DNA from 3 places in the Streptomyces sp. ISL-99 genome. Region 2 is predicted to be linked to each of the others. Evidence: riboswitches for the same ligand, from Rfam matches in the RefSeq annotation. Region 2 holds a riboswitch; each other region holds the start of a gene.
What was found. Region 2 has a riboswitch for cyclic di-AMP ahead of J7E91_RS34645 (LysM peptidoglycan-binding domain-containing M23 family metallopeptidase). Riboswitches for the same ligand answer to the same signal wherever they lie in the genome.

Region 1 (4,915 bases), on a different contig from region 2:
GATCCGTACTCGAAGCTGCTCGACGAGCGCATCGTCTTCCTGGGGACGGCCGTCGACGACACCGCGGCCAATGACGTGATGGCGCAGTTCATGCATCTCGAACACGCCGCCCCCGACCGGGACATCTCGCTCTACATCAACTCCGCCGGCGGCTCGCACACCGCCATGACCGCGATCTACGACACGATCCAGTTCGTCACCTGCGACGTCGAGACGATCTGCCTGGGCCAGGCCGCGTCCTCCGCCGCCGTGCTGCTCGCGGCCGGCACGCCGGGCAAGCGCCTCGCGCTGCCGGGAGCCCGGGTGCTGCTCAGCCAGCCCTCCATCGACCGGCCCGTGCACGGCCAGCCCTCCGACCTGGAGATCGAGGCAAGGGAGTTGACGCGCATGCGTGAGCTGCTCACCGGACTCCTCGCGCGGCACACCGGCCAGAGCGTGGCGCGCGTCGACGAGGACATCGAGCGCGACAAGGTGTTCACGGCCGAAGCGGCGGCGGCGTACGGCCTGGTGGACCACGTCGTACAGAGCCGCAAGGCCTCCCTCACGTTTTCCTCGCCGAGGTGAATCCGCGCATGCTGCCGCCCGAACTGCCGCCGCTGCCCGCACTGACGCGCGCCGAGTGCGAGTTCGTCGACCGCTACCTCGAAGTCCTCGACCTGATGGGACGCATCAACCCCGCACGGGGCGCGGACACCTACGGCGCCCTGCGGGCGGCACAGGCCCTCGCCGGGAAGGCCGCCGCCCTGCGGGACGCGCTCGCCCTGATGCACGAACGCGGCGAGACGCGCGTGCATGCCGCCACGCTCGCGCGGGCCTTGCGCGTGCTCGACGGAGAGCGACGGGCGGGCCGCGTCACCCTCCCGCCGGTATCAGCGAGTTGACACACAGCCAGCCACCTACCCCCCATTGGCGTACGAGAAGAGCTCATCCAAACGGCGTAGGAAATACCTGAACAGCGGTACGGCCCAACTTGCGCAACCTGCCTACGCGCCAGGCGGAATTGAGCATTCCGCCGCTGGTACGGCCATCGCCGGGCACCCGCGCCCCGCGCCGCAAATTCCCCTGTCCACCCGAACGGGTCATCGGTGAGCAGCCTCACAAAACGCCGTTTCGGCTCGGAAATCCGGTGGTTCATGAGTCAAGATCCCTGGGACGACAAGCCCCCGCCACCGCGGCGGGGCGGTCCGGGCGGACGCTGAGTCCTGCCGCCGTCCCGGATGACTGGTCGACAGGAGTGCATCGGCAGGAGTGGAGGACCCAAGCAGTACGGGGTGACCGGAGACGGTCGTCCCTCGGGGTGAAGCCGCGTCACGCGGCCGGGCATCTTCGCCTGTCCGAACCCGACAGGTCATCCTTCACAGGCGGCTGACGAAGGGTTGCGCATGACCGCGCACAGGAATGTCCCGACCGTACTGTCCCGGGCCGGAGCCGCTTCGGCTCTCACCCTCGCCGCGATCGGCGGCACGATGCTGGCGCCGGGGGCCGTCCCCGAAGCACACGCCGCAGCGCACTCGACGAAGGCGCTCAACGTCGCCGCGTCGAAGAAGGGGGCCCCGTACAGGTACGGGGCAGCGGGCCCGAGCCGGTTCGACTGCTCAGGGCTGACGCTCTATTCGTACAAGAAGGTCGGCAAGAGCCTGCCGCGCACCGCCCAGGCCCAGTACAACAAGACCCGGCACATCTCCGCCTCCAGCCGCCAGCGCGGCGACCTGGTCTTCTTCCACTCCGGGCGGAGCGTCTACCACGTGGGCATCTACGCGGGGAGCGGCAAGATCTGGCACTCCCCCAAGTCGGGGTCCGTGGTCAAGCTGGAGAAGATCTGGTCCAAGAGCGTCTGGTACGGCCGGGTGCGCTGAATTCTCCGCACAAACTGTCGATCCGGGAAGGTACGTTCGTCTCCATGACCTTCCTGAATCCGGTACGTCACATCACCTTCGATGCCCACGACCCGTACGCCGTCGCCGAGTTCTGGTCCCACCTGACCGGCTACAAGCTGCTGGACGCGCCGGGCGACGACGAGGTGCTGATCGATCCGGAACAACCCGAGGTGCCCGGACTCCTGTTCATCCGGGTGCCGGAGGGCAAGGCCGTCAAGAACCGCGTCCACCTCGACATCCAGCCGCCGCGCGGCACGCGGGATGCCGAGGTGGAGCGGCTCGCCGCGCTCGGTGCGCGGATCGTCAGCGACCGTCGCACCGAGGACGGTCTCGGCTGGGTCGTCATGGCCGACCCCGAGGGCAACGAGTTCTGCGTGGAGCGCAGCGCTGAGGAGCGCGGGCTCGTCTGACGGGGTGCGGGGTGGCCCGCGGTCCGGCGGTTACGCGGCCGCCGTCACCGGTCCTGCCAGCAGGGCCACCCCCAGCACGACGAGCGCGATCCCGCTGACCGCTTCCACGGCGCGGGCCGCGCCCGGCCGCCGCAGCCAGGCGCCGAGCCCGTCCACCAGCAGGGCCACGGCCGGGAACCACAGCAGCGCCAGTACGACGACGATCGTGGCGAGCAACAGGGTCCTGGGCAGCGGCTGCTGGTCCGCGGGCACGAACTGGGGAAGCAGACTGAGGAAGAGCACCGGCGCCTTGGGGTTGAGCGCGTTGGTGAGGAAGCCCTGGCGCAGACTGCGCCCGGTGCCGCCGGCCGTTCCCCCCTCCGGCTCCGGTTCCTCCTTCCGCGGCGGCGCCGGGCGCAGCGCGGACCACAGGGCCCGGTAGCCGAGGAAGAGGATGTAGGCGCCGCCGAGCAGCTGGATCGCGCGGAAGAGCGCCGGCACGGCGACCAGTACGGCGGCGAGTCCCGCCACGGCCAGCGCCGTGTGGACGAGGAGCCCGCCCGCGACCCCTACCGCGCACGCCACCCCGTCCCGGCGGGATGCCAGTGCGTTGCGTACGACGACGGTGAAATCCGCGCCGGGCATGGCGACCATGCCCGCGGCGACGCCCGTGAAGGCGACCAGCTGTGCGTCCATGCCCTCCAGCCTGGCCGCTCCAGGGCTTTAGCATGTACTTGCGATCTTCTGGGTCTGCCTAAAGGAATGCTTAAAGAAGAGGGACCGCCGGATGTACGACCCGACCCGGCTCGCGGCGCTGGTGGCGGTCGCCGAGGCCGGTTCAATCACGCGGGTCGCCGCGCGCCTGGGCTACACCGCACCCGCCCTGTCCCAGCAGCTCGCGAAGCTGGAGCGGGAGGCGGGCGCCGCTCTGCTGGTACGCCACCACCGCGGGGCCCGCCTGACGGCGGCCGGCGAACTGCTGGCGGCGCGGGCCCGCCGCGTACTGGACGAGATGGACCAGGCGCGGCACGAGCTCGCCCGGCTGGCGGGCCTGTCCGGCGGACGCCTGCGCGTGGGTACGTTCACCACGGCCGGGATCCATCTGCTGCCGCCCGTGCTCAGTGCCTTCCGCCGCGCCCATCCGGACGTGGAACTGGCGGTGGCCGACTACGAGCCGCCCGACGGCGTCTCGGCGGTTGCCTCGGGCGCGGTCGACCTGGCGCTGACCCACGCCTACGAGCCCGCGCCGCCCGTACCGTTGCCCGCCGGAGTCGCGGCGGAGCTCCTGCTGGTCGAGGAGCTCGTACTGGTGACAGCGCCCGGCCACGCGCTGGCCGGCGGCTCCGGGCGGCTGCCGGTCGCCGAACTCGCCGGGCAGCCGCTGATCAGCAGCGCGCCCTCGCATCCGCCCCGGCAGGGCGTAGAGGCGGCGCTGGCCACGGCGGGGGCAACGCCGGCAGTGGTGTGCGAGTCGCCGGGGTACGCCCTGGTGTGCGCCCTGGTCAGTGCGGGGCTGGGGGTGGCAGTGGTGCCGGAGATGGTCGCCGCGATGGCGATGACCCCGCTGGGCGTACGGGCGCTGGAGCCGGCCGGGCTGCGGCGCACGATCTCGGTGGCGCACCGGCCGGGCGAGGCGAGCCCGGCGGCGGACACGCTGCGCGCGCTGCTGCGCGGCGCGTTCGGCAGGGCCGGGGCATCCTGACGGCCCTGATGCCTCTTCCTGGCCGACGGGTGCCTCTACTGGGCGACGGGCTGCTGCACGGGAACGGACCAGGGCAGTTCGATCCACACGGTCTTGCCCCCTTGGCGGGTGGGCTGGACGGAGACCCGCCCACCGCATTCGGCGGTGAGACACCGGATGATCACTATGCCGCGCCCGTTGTCCTGCTGGACGGCCGCGGGAAGCCGTTTCGGCCAGCGGGGGTGGCTGTCGGTGACGCCGATGCGCAACTGCTCGTCCCGGTCGAGCTGTACGTCAACGGTGAACGTCGGCGACTGCCCGAAAGTGTGCTGAACGGCATTGGTGGCCAGCTCCGAAACGATCAGCCGTACGGTATCGGCGGCGTCGGATCCCGGGGGCATGCCCCACTCGCCGAGAATCTCCGCGACATATCTCCTCGCGGCGGAGACCGAGGCTGGCTCGCTCGGCAGAGTGACGGATGCTTCCTGGTGGTCTGCCATGGCGACGCTGTCCCTTTCCCACCGGGGCCGGACTCCGACTCGTAGCGGATGAACTTCGAGGACGGCCTCGGATTGTGCTCCGTCGCCAGAGTGCCACTCATGGTGCTCCGATAGGGCCTGATCACCCAAGATATGCATATATCTGTCGCTCGATGCGGTGAACTCTGCTACGCGAGACCGTATTCGGGCTCGAACCGGCGCATCCTCGCCGGTTGGAAGGAGGCGGACATGCGGCAGAGTCCCGCGGTACGTCGGCGCAAGCTCGGAGAGGAGCTGCGGAGACTGCGCGACAAGGCCGGGCTCACCAGCCCCGAGGCCGCCCGCCTGGTCGGGTGGCACCAGTCGAAGGTGAGCAGGATCGAGACAGGTCGCAGCGCCGTGAAGCCGTCCGACGTGAACCGGCTGCTCGACGCGTACGGAGTCACCGACCCCCGACTGAGGGAGCTGGTCAACGCGTTCACGAGCCCA
Region 2 (4,915 bases):
TCTATCCCCTGTACGTACGCCCCCTCACCGGCCTGGGCAGGATCGGCGCCGAGGCCGACGCAGCCTGGGACACCCAGCGGCTGCGGCTCTACCGCCAGGGCAGGGACCACCTCCTCGCCCACGGGTACGAGCAGGTCTCGATGCGGATGTTCCGCCGCGCGGACGCGCCGAAGCAGGCGGCGGACGAGACGGCCGACGACTACGCCTGCCAGACCGACGGCATGATCGGCCTCGGCTGCGGAGCGCGTTCGTACACCCCCGCGCTCCACTACTCCTTCGACTACGCAGTGGGCATGAGCGAGATCCGCAAGATCATCGACGACTACACCACGACGGAGGACTTCTCCCGTGCCGAGACGGGCCGGCACGTCGACGCCGACGAGGCCCGCCGCCGCCATCTGCTCCAGTCGCTCCTCCAGGCCGAGGGCATGCGCCTGGCCGAGTACGGCGAGCGGTTCGGCACAGCGCCGGCCGACGACTTCCCCGCCGAACTCGACCGGTTCGCGGCCCGCGGCTGGCTCGACGACAGCGCGCCGAAGGGTCTGCTGCGGCTCTCCCCCGAGGGCCTCGCGCACTCGGACGCGCTGGGCCCCGAGCTGTTCTCGCCCGCTGTACGGGCCGCCATGGCCGCGTACGAACTGAAATGAGCCCGGCCATGGACCTGACGATCCTTTACCGCGGCCCGCTCGCCTCCTGCGACTACGACTGTCCGTACTGCCCGTTCGCCAAGCGGCGCGACAGCTCCGGCCGGCTGCGCGCCGACCGCGCCGCACTGGAACGCTTCACCGAGTGGGCCACCGCGCAGACCGGCGACCGCCTCTCGGTGCTCTTCACCCCCTGGGGCGAGGGCCTGGTCCGCTCCTGGTACCGCCGCGCCCTCACCGAGCTGTCCCGGCTGCCGCACATCCGGCGCGTCGCCATCCAGACGAACCTGAGCTGCCGCACCGACTGGCTCACCGAATCCGGCGCCGACCTCGGCACGCTCGCGCTGTGGTGCACCTACCACCCCGGTCAGACACCGTACGACCGCTTTCTCGCCAAGTGCCGCGACCTGACCGCCCGTGGCGTGCGTTTCAGCGTCGGTGTGGTCGGCTTCCCCGAGCATCTGGAAGAGGCGCGCCGACTGCGCGCCGCGCTCCCCTCCGAGGTCTACCTGTGGGTCAACGCGGCGGAGGGCCGCACCTATACGGACGCGGAGGCGGCCCAATGGACGGCCCTGGACCCCCTCTTCCCGTACAGCCGCCACCCGCACCGCTCGGCCGGTCTGCCCTGCCGGACCGGCGAGTCGGTGATCTCCGTGGACGGCGACGGCACGGTGCGCCGCTGCCACTTCGTACGCGCCGGACTCGGCAACCTGTACGACGGCTCCTACCGCCGGGCACTGCGCCCCCGCGCCTGCCCGCTCGCCACCTGCGACTGCCACATCGGGTACGTCCATCTGGAGACGCTGCCGCTGTACGACGTGTTCGCGGGCGGCGTCCTGGAACGCATACCGCGCGGACCTGCCGAGGCCTCACAAGGGCAGCAGATCGGGCCTCTTCGCCTCGACGTGATCACCTGACGACTCACCGCGCAGCCGCCGCCCGATCCACGGCACCAGGTGCTCCCGCGCCCACTGGATGTTGTCCCGGCGCGCCTCCAGCGAGTTGCGCGGGGCCATCGGCGGCCACGCCTGGTCCGGGTCGGCCGGTACGTCGAGGCCGAGCACCTGGGCGGCGCGCAGCGCGACGCGGGTGTGACCCTCGGGCGAGAGGTGGAGCCGGTCGCCGTCCCAGGCGCGCCTGTCCTGGACGGACTTGAGCGACCACAGGTCGAGCACCGGGCAGTCGTAGCGGTCGGCGACCGCCCGTACGTGCGCCGTGTACGTCGCGATCTTGCCGCGCAGATGACGCAGCACGGGAATGCCGCGCGTGTCGAAGCCGGTGGTCACCATGACGGTGCCCACGGCGTTGGTGAGGTCGGCGACCGCCCGCTCGAAGCGCTCGGCCACGTCGTCGGGGTCGCTGCCGGGCCGGAGGATGTCGTTGCCGCCGGCGCAGAAGCTCACCAGGTCGGGAGCCAGTGCCTTCGCGCGCGGGACCTGCTCGGCCACGATCTGGTCGAGCAGGCGGCCGCGTACGGCGAGGTTGGCGTAGCGGAACGTGTGCTCGGGGACGCGGTCGTCGAGGAGTACGGCGAGCCGGTCGGCCCAGCCGATGAACGCACCGTCGAGTCCCGGATCTCCGACGCCCTCGGTGAAGCTGTCGCCGATCGCCGCGTACGACCCGATGGTGCCTGCGCTGAATGATCTCGAATCGTCTGCCACGTCGGCACATCCTCCACTGGAGCAAGTGACCTACGCCACCGTAGGGAGGGGTTGACGCGGCGTGATATACGACACCGGTCAAGATTCACCCAACCCGGAATAGACCGAAAACGCACGTACGCCCCCTTTTGCCGCCGTGTGTGGCAGCAAAAGGAGGCGTACGGGGAGCGCTCAAACAGGTCAGACAATGACGCCGTGGCCGCGGAGGTAGGCCAGCGGGTCGACGTCCGAGCCGTAGCTCGGGCCGGTCCGGATCTCGAAGTGCAGGTGCGGGCCGGTGGAGTTGCCCGTGCTGCCGGAGAAGCCGATCTGCGTGCCGCCGCCGACGCTCTGGCCGGAGGAGACGGACAGCGAGGACAGGTGGGCGTACTGCGAGTACCGGCCGTCGTCGTGCTTGATGACGACCTCGTTGCCGTACGAGCCGCTCCAGCCCGCGGAGACGACGGTGCCCGCACCGACCGCCTTGACCGGGGTACCGCTCGCCGCGGCGAAGTCGACGCCCGTGTGGTAGCCGCTGGACCAGCTGCCGCCGGCGGCGCGGTACGGCGTGGTGACGCTTGCGGAGACGGGGGCGGTGAAGCCGGATCCGGCGCTCTGCGCGGCAGCGGCCGGGGCAGGGGCGGAGACAGGCTTCTCGGCCTCTGCCTTGGGGGCGGGCTGGGGGGCGGCCTTCGCCGGGGCGGGCTTCGCCGGAGCGGCCTTCGCGGGGGCCGGCTTGGCCGGGGCCGCCGCCTTCGCCCCGATGGTCAGCTTCATGCCGGGCAGGATCAGCGAGGGGTTGCCGCCGACGACCTCACGGTTGTCCTCGTACAGCTTCTGCCAGCCGCCACGCACGTCCTGCTCGTCGGCGATCTTCGACAGGTAGTCGCCGGAGACCACGGAGTAGGTCTTGGTGCCGGTCTTCTTCTTCGGCGTCGCCTTCTCAGAAGCGGCCGAGGAGTCGGGGGCGGCCTTGCCGGCGGACGCGGGGGCCGGAGCGGCCTTCTCCGCGGCGTTCGCGCCGGTGGCGGCGATGAGGGGAAGTGCGAGTGCGGCTCCGCCCGTTCCCGCGGCGACGAATCCGCGCGTGAGCGGGTTGGACCTCGGGCGGCGGTGCTTACCCTTTGCGGGCATGGAACATTCCTCTCCGGCGCCTACGAGGTGAGCTGTCGGGTTCGGACTGGAGATGCCCGGCCGCGCTGTTGCGCGACTTAACCCCAAAGCCGGACCGGACAATGGAACATCCGGTGGCCGGCGTACTTACCTGGGTCCCCCGCTCCTGCCACGCGTGAGTGAGTGTGAGTGCGGACCCCGGGAGGTGGCAGGATTCGGCGGTCCTCCCGGATTGACGGTGACCGTAAGCCGACGGGGCTGCCCCGTACAAGCCAGTCCATTCGTTCCGCCATTGCCCCGAGAGAATTCACGGCGCAATTCCCGTCACCCTCTGTGGATTACGGATCATCGCGCCCCGCGCGTGAACTGGTAGTTGCTCACGGCGCTTCGCCACGCACCGTCACGAATATGATCCTGCTCACCAGCGGTCCCGCCATTTCCCGTACCCACCAGGGGAGTTAGTAGGAAATAGCCCGTTTCGCCCCAACCGTGACTCACATCCCCCCTTATGCCCGTAAAGGCGTCAAATCCTCCGCAACCGGAAGACCGCCGCGTCGAGATCCCCGCGCAGCGCGGTGCGCAGCCCCCGGTGGAGCAGTACGGAACCCCGGTGCACGGCCGAGGTGTCCAGGCAGGCGTACGCCGCTTCCGGGTCGAGCCCCCGCAGGCGCAGCGGCGGCTGCTGCTCGCCGTAGTGCTGGGCCTGCAGCCACGCGAGGACCACGATGTCGTCGCCGCGCAGGTACTGGACCGCGCTGAGCCCGCCGTCGGGGGCGCGCAGCCGGTACAGCTCGCCGTGCTGCACGACCGGCCTGATCTCCTTGTACAGGTCCACCCACTCGCGCGCCTCGGCGATCTCGTCCTCCCCCCACCCGGTCAGATCGCCGCCGATGCCGAGCACGCCCGCCATCGCGCTCACGAAGCGGAAGCGCAGCGAGCTGACCCGCCCGTTGAGCTGGGTGTTGGGGCTGTCGGTGACCCACGCGGCCATCGCCCGCGCCGGGTGCAGCTGACTGAAGCCGTGCTGGATGGCGAGCCGGTCCAGCGGATCGGTGTTGTCCGAGGTCCACACCTGGTCGGTACGGGACAGGATCCCGAGGTCGATCCGTCCGCCGCCCCCCGAACAGGACTCGAAGGCCACGCCCGGATGCGCGGCCCGCAGCCGGTCGAGGAGCGCGTACAGAGCGTGCACGTGCTCCGTCCACAGCCTCTGCGGGTACGGTTCGCCCGGCCAGCCCGCGTCGGTGAAGCAGCGGTTGAAGTCCCACTTCACATAGTCGACGGGCGCGCTCGACAGCAGGCCGTCGAGCTGCTCCCAGAGGTACGCCTGGACGTCGTCCCGCGCGAGGTTGAGAACGAGCTGGTTGCGGAACTCCGTGCGGGTGCGCCCCGGATGGTGCTGCACCCAGTCGGGGTGCGCCCGGTACAGATCGCTGTCGGCGTTGACCATCTCGGGCTCCACCCAGATCCCGAACCGCATACCCAGCCGGTGCACTTCGTCGGCGAGCGGCTTCAGCC
Region 3 (4,915 bases), on a different contig from region 2:
CCTCGGTCGGCAGCGTCGGCGGCGGCGCGCCCGCCGAGGAGAAGAAGGACACCACCACGACGGCGTCGGCGGCCGATCCCGGCTCGGTGAAGCCCGTCGCGGTCAACAACAAGCTCGACACGCAGTTCGCCAACCTCAGCACGAAGGCCGAGGACTTCGCCGACCGCGCCAGCCGCACGCAGGAACGTATCGACCTCAGGGAGCGCCAGGCGGCCGAGAAGAAGCGCAGGGCCGAGGAGGCCGCCCGCAAGGAGGCCGCCCGCCCGAAGTTCGCGCTCCCGGTCCAGCAGCACGGTCTCAGTGCGTACTACGGCCAGGCCGGCGTCAACTGGATGTCCGTGCACTCCGGCATCGACTTCCCCGTGTCGTACGGCACCCCGGTGATGGCCGCGACCGACGGCACGGTCCGCACGCAGTACAACACCGCCTACGGAAACATGGCGATAGTGACCGCCGCCGACGGTACGGAGACCTGGTACTGCCACCTCAGCAGCACCAAGATCCGCTCAGGCTCGGTCCAGGCCGGCGACGTCATCGCGTACTCCGGCAACTCGGGCAACTCCACAGGGCCGCACCTCCACTTCGAGGTGCGCCCCGGCGGCGGCTCGGCGATCGACCCTCTGCCCTGGTTCCGCAGCCACGGCCTCAGCCCGACCTAGGCGGCGCCCGGCATTCCCGCTTCGCGCTCCCCGCGCGCGGTCGCCGCCCCTAAAGCTTCTCGACCGGCGCGTACCTGAGCAGCAGCTTCTTCGGCCGCTCGTCGCCGAAGTCGATGGTCGCCTGCGCGTCCGACCCCGTCCCCGTCACCGTCATCACGGTGCCGAGCCCGAACTGGTCGTGCGTGACCCGGTCTCCGACCGACAGCGCGACCACCGGCTTGTCCGAGGTCCGCCGCGTGGCGAATCCCGAAGCGCTGCCGCCCGCGCCCCGCGACCGCGAGGCCAGCGAGGACGACAGCGAGGAGGCGACGCCCGACACCGGCCCGGCCGGAATCTGCGCGCCCTTGCGCTTCCACGTCAGGTACGTCTCAGGGATCTCCTCCAGGAACCGCGACGGCGGGTTGTACGACGGCTGTCCCCACGCGCTGCGCATCGACGCCCGGGTCAGGTAGAGCCGCTCGCGGGCGCGCGTGATGCCGACGTACGCGAGCCGCCGCTCCTCCTCCAGCTCCTTGGTCTGACCGAGCGCGCGCATGTGCGGGAAGACGCCGTCCTCCATGCCCGTCAGGAACACCACGGGGAACTCCAGTCCCTTGGCGGTGTGCAGCGTCATCAGCGTGATGACGCCCGACCCTTCCTCGTCCTCGTCGGGGATCTGGTCGGAGTCGGCGACGAGCGCGACCTTCTCCAGGAATTCGGCCAGCGTGCCGGGCTCGTCGCCCTCCCGCTCCTGCTCGAACTCCAGGGCCACGGCGGCGAGCTCCTGGAGGTTCTCGATGCGCGTTTCGTCCTGCGGGTCGGTCGACGCCTGCAACTCGGCGAGGTAACCGGTCCGTTCGAAGACCGCTTCGAGGACCGTGGCGGGGCCGGCGCCCGACTCGACGATCGTGCGGAGCTCCTCCATCAGCGTGTTGAAGCGCTTCACGGCGTTCGCCGAGCGGGCGGCCATGCCGTACGCCTCGTCCACGCGCCGCAGCGCCTGCGGGAAGCTGATCTTCTCGCGCAGCGACAGCGCGTCGATCATCGCCTCGGCCCGGTCGCCGATGCCCCGCTTCGGTACGTTCAGAATGCGGCGCAGCGGAACGGTGTCCTCGGGGTTCGCCAGGACGCGCAGGTACGCGAGCACATCCCGGACCTCCTTGCGCTCGTAGAAGCGCACGCCGCCGACGACCTTGTAGGGCAGCCCGACGCGGATGAAGATCTCTTCGAAGACACGGGACTGGGCGTTCGTACGGTAGAAAACGGCGACGTCACCGGCCTTCGCGTCGCCCGCGTCCGTCAGCCGGTCGATCTCCTCGGCGACGAACTGCGCCTCGTCGTGCTCGGTGTCCGCGACGTACCCGGTGATCAGGGAGCCGGCGCCGGCTTCCGTCCACAGGTTCTTCGGCCGGCGGTTCTCGTTGCGCTCGATGACGGCGTTGGCCGCGGTGAGAATGGTCTGCGTCGAGCGGTAGTTCTGCTCCAGCAGGATCGTCTTCGCGTCCGGGTAGTCCTCCTCGAACTGGAGGATGTTACGGATGGTGGCTCCGCGGAAGGCGTAGATCGACTGGTCTGCGTCGCCCACGACGCACAGCTCACCCGGCGCCCGGCCCTCGCCCGAGGGACCCACCAGTTCGCGTACGAGCGTGTACTGAGCGTGGTTGGTGTCCTGGTACTCGTCGACCATGACGTGACGGAAGCGCATCCGGTAGTGCTCGGCGACATCGGGGAACGCCTGGAGCAGGTGCACCGTGGTCATGATGATGTCGTCGAAGTCCAGGGCGTTGGCCTCACGCAGCCGCGCCTGGTACATCGCGTACGCCTGCGCCAGGGTCTTCTCGAAGCCGTCGGCGGCCTGACCGGCGAAGGTCTCTTCGTCTATCAGCTCGTTCTTCAGGTTCGAGACCTTGGCGCTGAACGCCTTCGGCGGGAAGCGCTTCGGGTCGAGGTCCAGATCGCGGCAGACGAGCGCCATGAGGCGCTTCGAGTCGGCGGCGTCGTAGATCGAGAACGAGGACGTGAAGCCGAGCTTCTTCGACTCGCGGCGCAGGATGCGCACGCACGCGCTGTGGAAGGTGGAGACCCACATGTGACCGGCGCGCGGGCCGACGAGCTGCTCCACCCGCTCCTTCATCTCACCGGCGGCCTTGTTGGTGAAGGTGATCGCGAGGATCTGCCCGGGGTGCACACCCCGCTTGGCCAGCAGGTACGCGATCCGGTGGGTCAGGACGCGGGTCTTGCCCGAGCCCGCGCCGGCCACGATGAGCAGCGGTGACCCGGTGTGCACGACGGCGGCGCGCTGCTCTTCGTTCAGCCCTTCGAGCAGCGCGGAGGCGTCCACGACCGGGCGCGGCGCGCCGTCCCTGTAGTGCGCGTCCCTGGGGGCCGGGGGCGCGTCGAAGGCACCGCCGAAGAGGTCGTGCGGGACCTCCTCCGGGGCGTGGTCCTCGGGGGGCGGCGGGGCTGTGTCCTTTGCGTACTCCGAGTGCTGGAGGTCGGCCAGGAAGCTGTCGTCAAAGAGGCTGCTCATCGTCTACCAAGCTTAGGCGGGACCACCGACAGCCCGCCCCGGATTCACCACGGCCACACGCATCGGGGCGGAAGGAGAACCGGCCCTCCGCACGTCCGTGCGTCCCTTGCCGCCGCGTGTGACCTTGCGCACGCGCTGTGACCCTGCCGACGCCCTCCGCGCCCTTGCAACCCCCGCAACGGAATCAACTCGGCCAGGTCACGAAAATGTATCGGGCATATCGAACATCGGGCTTCCCAGCAGCCACGACTCTTGGCTAGCGTGCCGACTCGGGCAGCTCGTACCCCCACCGGCGAACAGCGCTGGAGCGGGCGGCCCACGCCGAATCCGGTCTGTCCTCAGGGCAGTTCGGAACCGGGGACCCACGCGCATCACCTGGGGTGAATCGGTCCGCAGTCCCACGGACCGTAGGGCACCTTCCGTTCCGCCCGAACCCGACAGCTAACCCGGTAGGCGGTCCACGGAAGGAGATGCCGGCCTTGGCGTCGCATCGCAAGCCGCGTACCCGGGTACGCACCACCGCTCCCGCCCTGGGCATCACGACGGCCGCATTCGCCTCAGTCGGCCTGCTCGCCCAGACAGCGGGTGCGGCACCCGCCGCGCCGACGGCTCCCAAGCCGACCGTCGAAGAGGTGCAGAAGAAGGTCGACGACCTCTACCGGCAGGCCGGTACGGCCACGCAGAAGTACAACCTGGCCAAAGAGAAGACCGAGCAGCAGCGCAAGTCCGTGGACGGCCTGCTCGACGCCGTGGCCAAGCGCACGGAGAGGCTGAACGAGGCGCGGCGCAAGCTGGGCAACTACGCGGCCGCGCAGTATCGGTCGGGGTCGGTCACCCCGACCGCCGCGCTGCTCCTGGCGGACAGCCCGCAGGCGTACTTCGACCAGAACCGGCTGATGGACCGGATGACGGAACGCCAGAAGACGGACGTGACCGACTTCGAGCAGCAGCAGGCGGCGGCATCGCAGAAGCGCGCCGAGGCGACGCGGAGCCTGGAGACCCTCACCGAGTCGCAGGCCTCCCTCAAGGCCTCGAAGCAGGACGTACAGAGGAAGCTCGGGGAGGCACGCGAGCTGCTGTCCCGGCTGACCGCCGAGGAGAAGGCGCGGCTGGCGGAGCTTGAGAAGAAGCGGGAGGCGGAGGCGAGGCGCAAGGCCGAGGCGGAGCGCAAGCGCCAGCAGGAAGAGGCCCAGAAGGCCGAGAGCGATACGGAAACAGATACGGCCACAGGCACGGGCACGGGCACCGCCCCCGGATCCGGCACCGGCACAGCCCCTGGATCCGGCGCCGGCTCCACCGATGCGTACGCCGTCAAGGCCGAGAAGGTCCTCGCCTTCGCCCGTGCCCAGATCGGCAAGCCGTACGTCTGGGGCGCGGCAGGCCCCAGTTCGTACGACTGCTCCGGCCTGACCCAGGGCGCCTGGAAGGCCGCCGGCGTCGCTCTCCCCCGTACCACCTGGGACCAGGTGAACGTCGGCACCCGCGTCGCGACCGACAACCTCAGGCCGGGCGACCTCGTCTTCTTCTACGACGACATCAGCCACGTCGGCATCTACATCGGCGGCGGCAAGATGATCCACGCCCCCAAGCCCGGCGCGTACGTCCGCGAGGAGTCGGTCTACTACATGCCGATCTACGGCAGCGTCCGCCCCGCGTAGCGACGAGAGGCCGGACGGGGCTCGTGCCGACGCTGTTGGTTTATTCCGGCTCTCGCGTGACGTCGGCTCCCAAGACCTGGTTGTGGTCT

Region 1: it holds a riboswitch for cyclic di-AMP, as region 2 does, so the genes downstream of both, J7E91_RS30860 (C40 family peptidase) here and J7E91_RS34645 (LysM peptidoglycan-binding domain-containing M23 family metallopeptidase) in region 2, are expected to answer to the same signal.
Region 3: it holds a riboswitch for cyclic di-AMP, as region 2 does, so the genes downstream of both, J7E91_RS30355 (C40 family peptidase) here and J7E91_RS34645 (LysM peptidoglycan-binding domain-containing M23 family metallopeptidase) in region 2, are expected to answer to the same signal.

The regions. Positions count from the first base shown of each region.
Region 1 covers NZ_JAGGPC010000065.1:3,688-8,602, forward strand. Annotated here, with positions in the region: gene J7E91_RS30850 (ATP-dependent Clp protease proteolytic subunit) at 1-564, shown strand, start outside; gene J7E91_RS30855 (hypothetical protein) at 573-881, shown strand; cyclic di-AMP (ydaO/yuaA leader) riboswitch at 1,197-1,379, shown strand; gene J7E91_RS30860 (C40 family peptidase) at 1,383-1,856, shown strand; gene J7E91_RS30865 (VOC family protein) at 1,901-2,287, shown strand; gene J7E91_RS30870 (LysE family translocator) at 2,318-2,962, opposite strand; gene J7E91_RS30875 (LysR family transcriptional regulator) at 3,054-3,968, shown strand; gene J7E91_RS30880 (ATP-binding protein) at 4,004-4,447, opposite strand; gene J7E91_RS30885 (helix-turn-helix transcriptional regulator) at 4,676-4,915, shown strand, end outside.
Region 2 covers NZ_JAGGPC010000090.1:40,002-44,916, forward strand. Annotated here, with positions in the region: gene J7E91_RS34630 (STM4012 family radical SAM protein) at 1-647, shown strand, start outside; gene J7E91_RS34635 (STM4011 family radical SAM protein) at 656-1,561, shown strand; gene J7E91_RS34640 (SGNH/GDSL hydrolase family protein) at 1,514-2,305, opposite strand; gene J7E91_RS34645 (LysM peptidoglycan-binding domain-containing M23 family metallopeptidase) at 2,486-3,418, opposite strand; cyclic di-AMP (ydaO/yuaA leader) riboswitch at 3,421-3,593, opposite strand; gene J7E91_RS34650 (alpha-galactosidase) at 3,921-4,915, opposite strand, start outside.
Region 3 covers NZ_JAGGPC010000061.1:39,713-44,627, forward strand. Annotated here, with positions in the region: gene J7E91_RS30345 (M23 family metallopeptidase) at 1-659, shown strand, start outside; gene pcrA (DNA helicase PcrA) at 709-3,168, opposite strand; cyclic di-AMP (ydaO/yuaA leader) riboswitch at 3,478-3,640, shown strand; gene J7E91_RS30355 (C40 family peptidase) at 3,639-4,826, shown strand.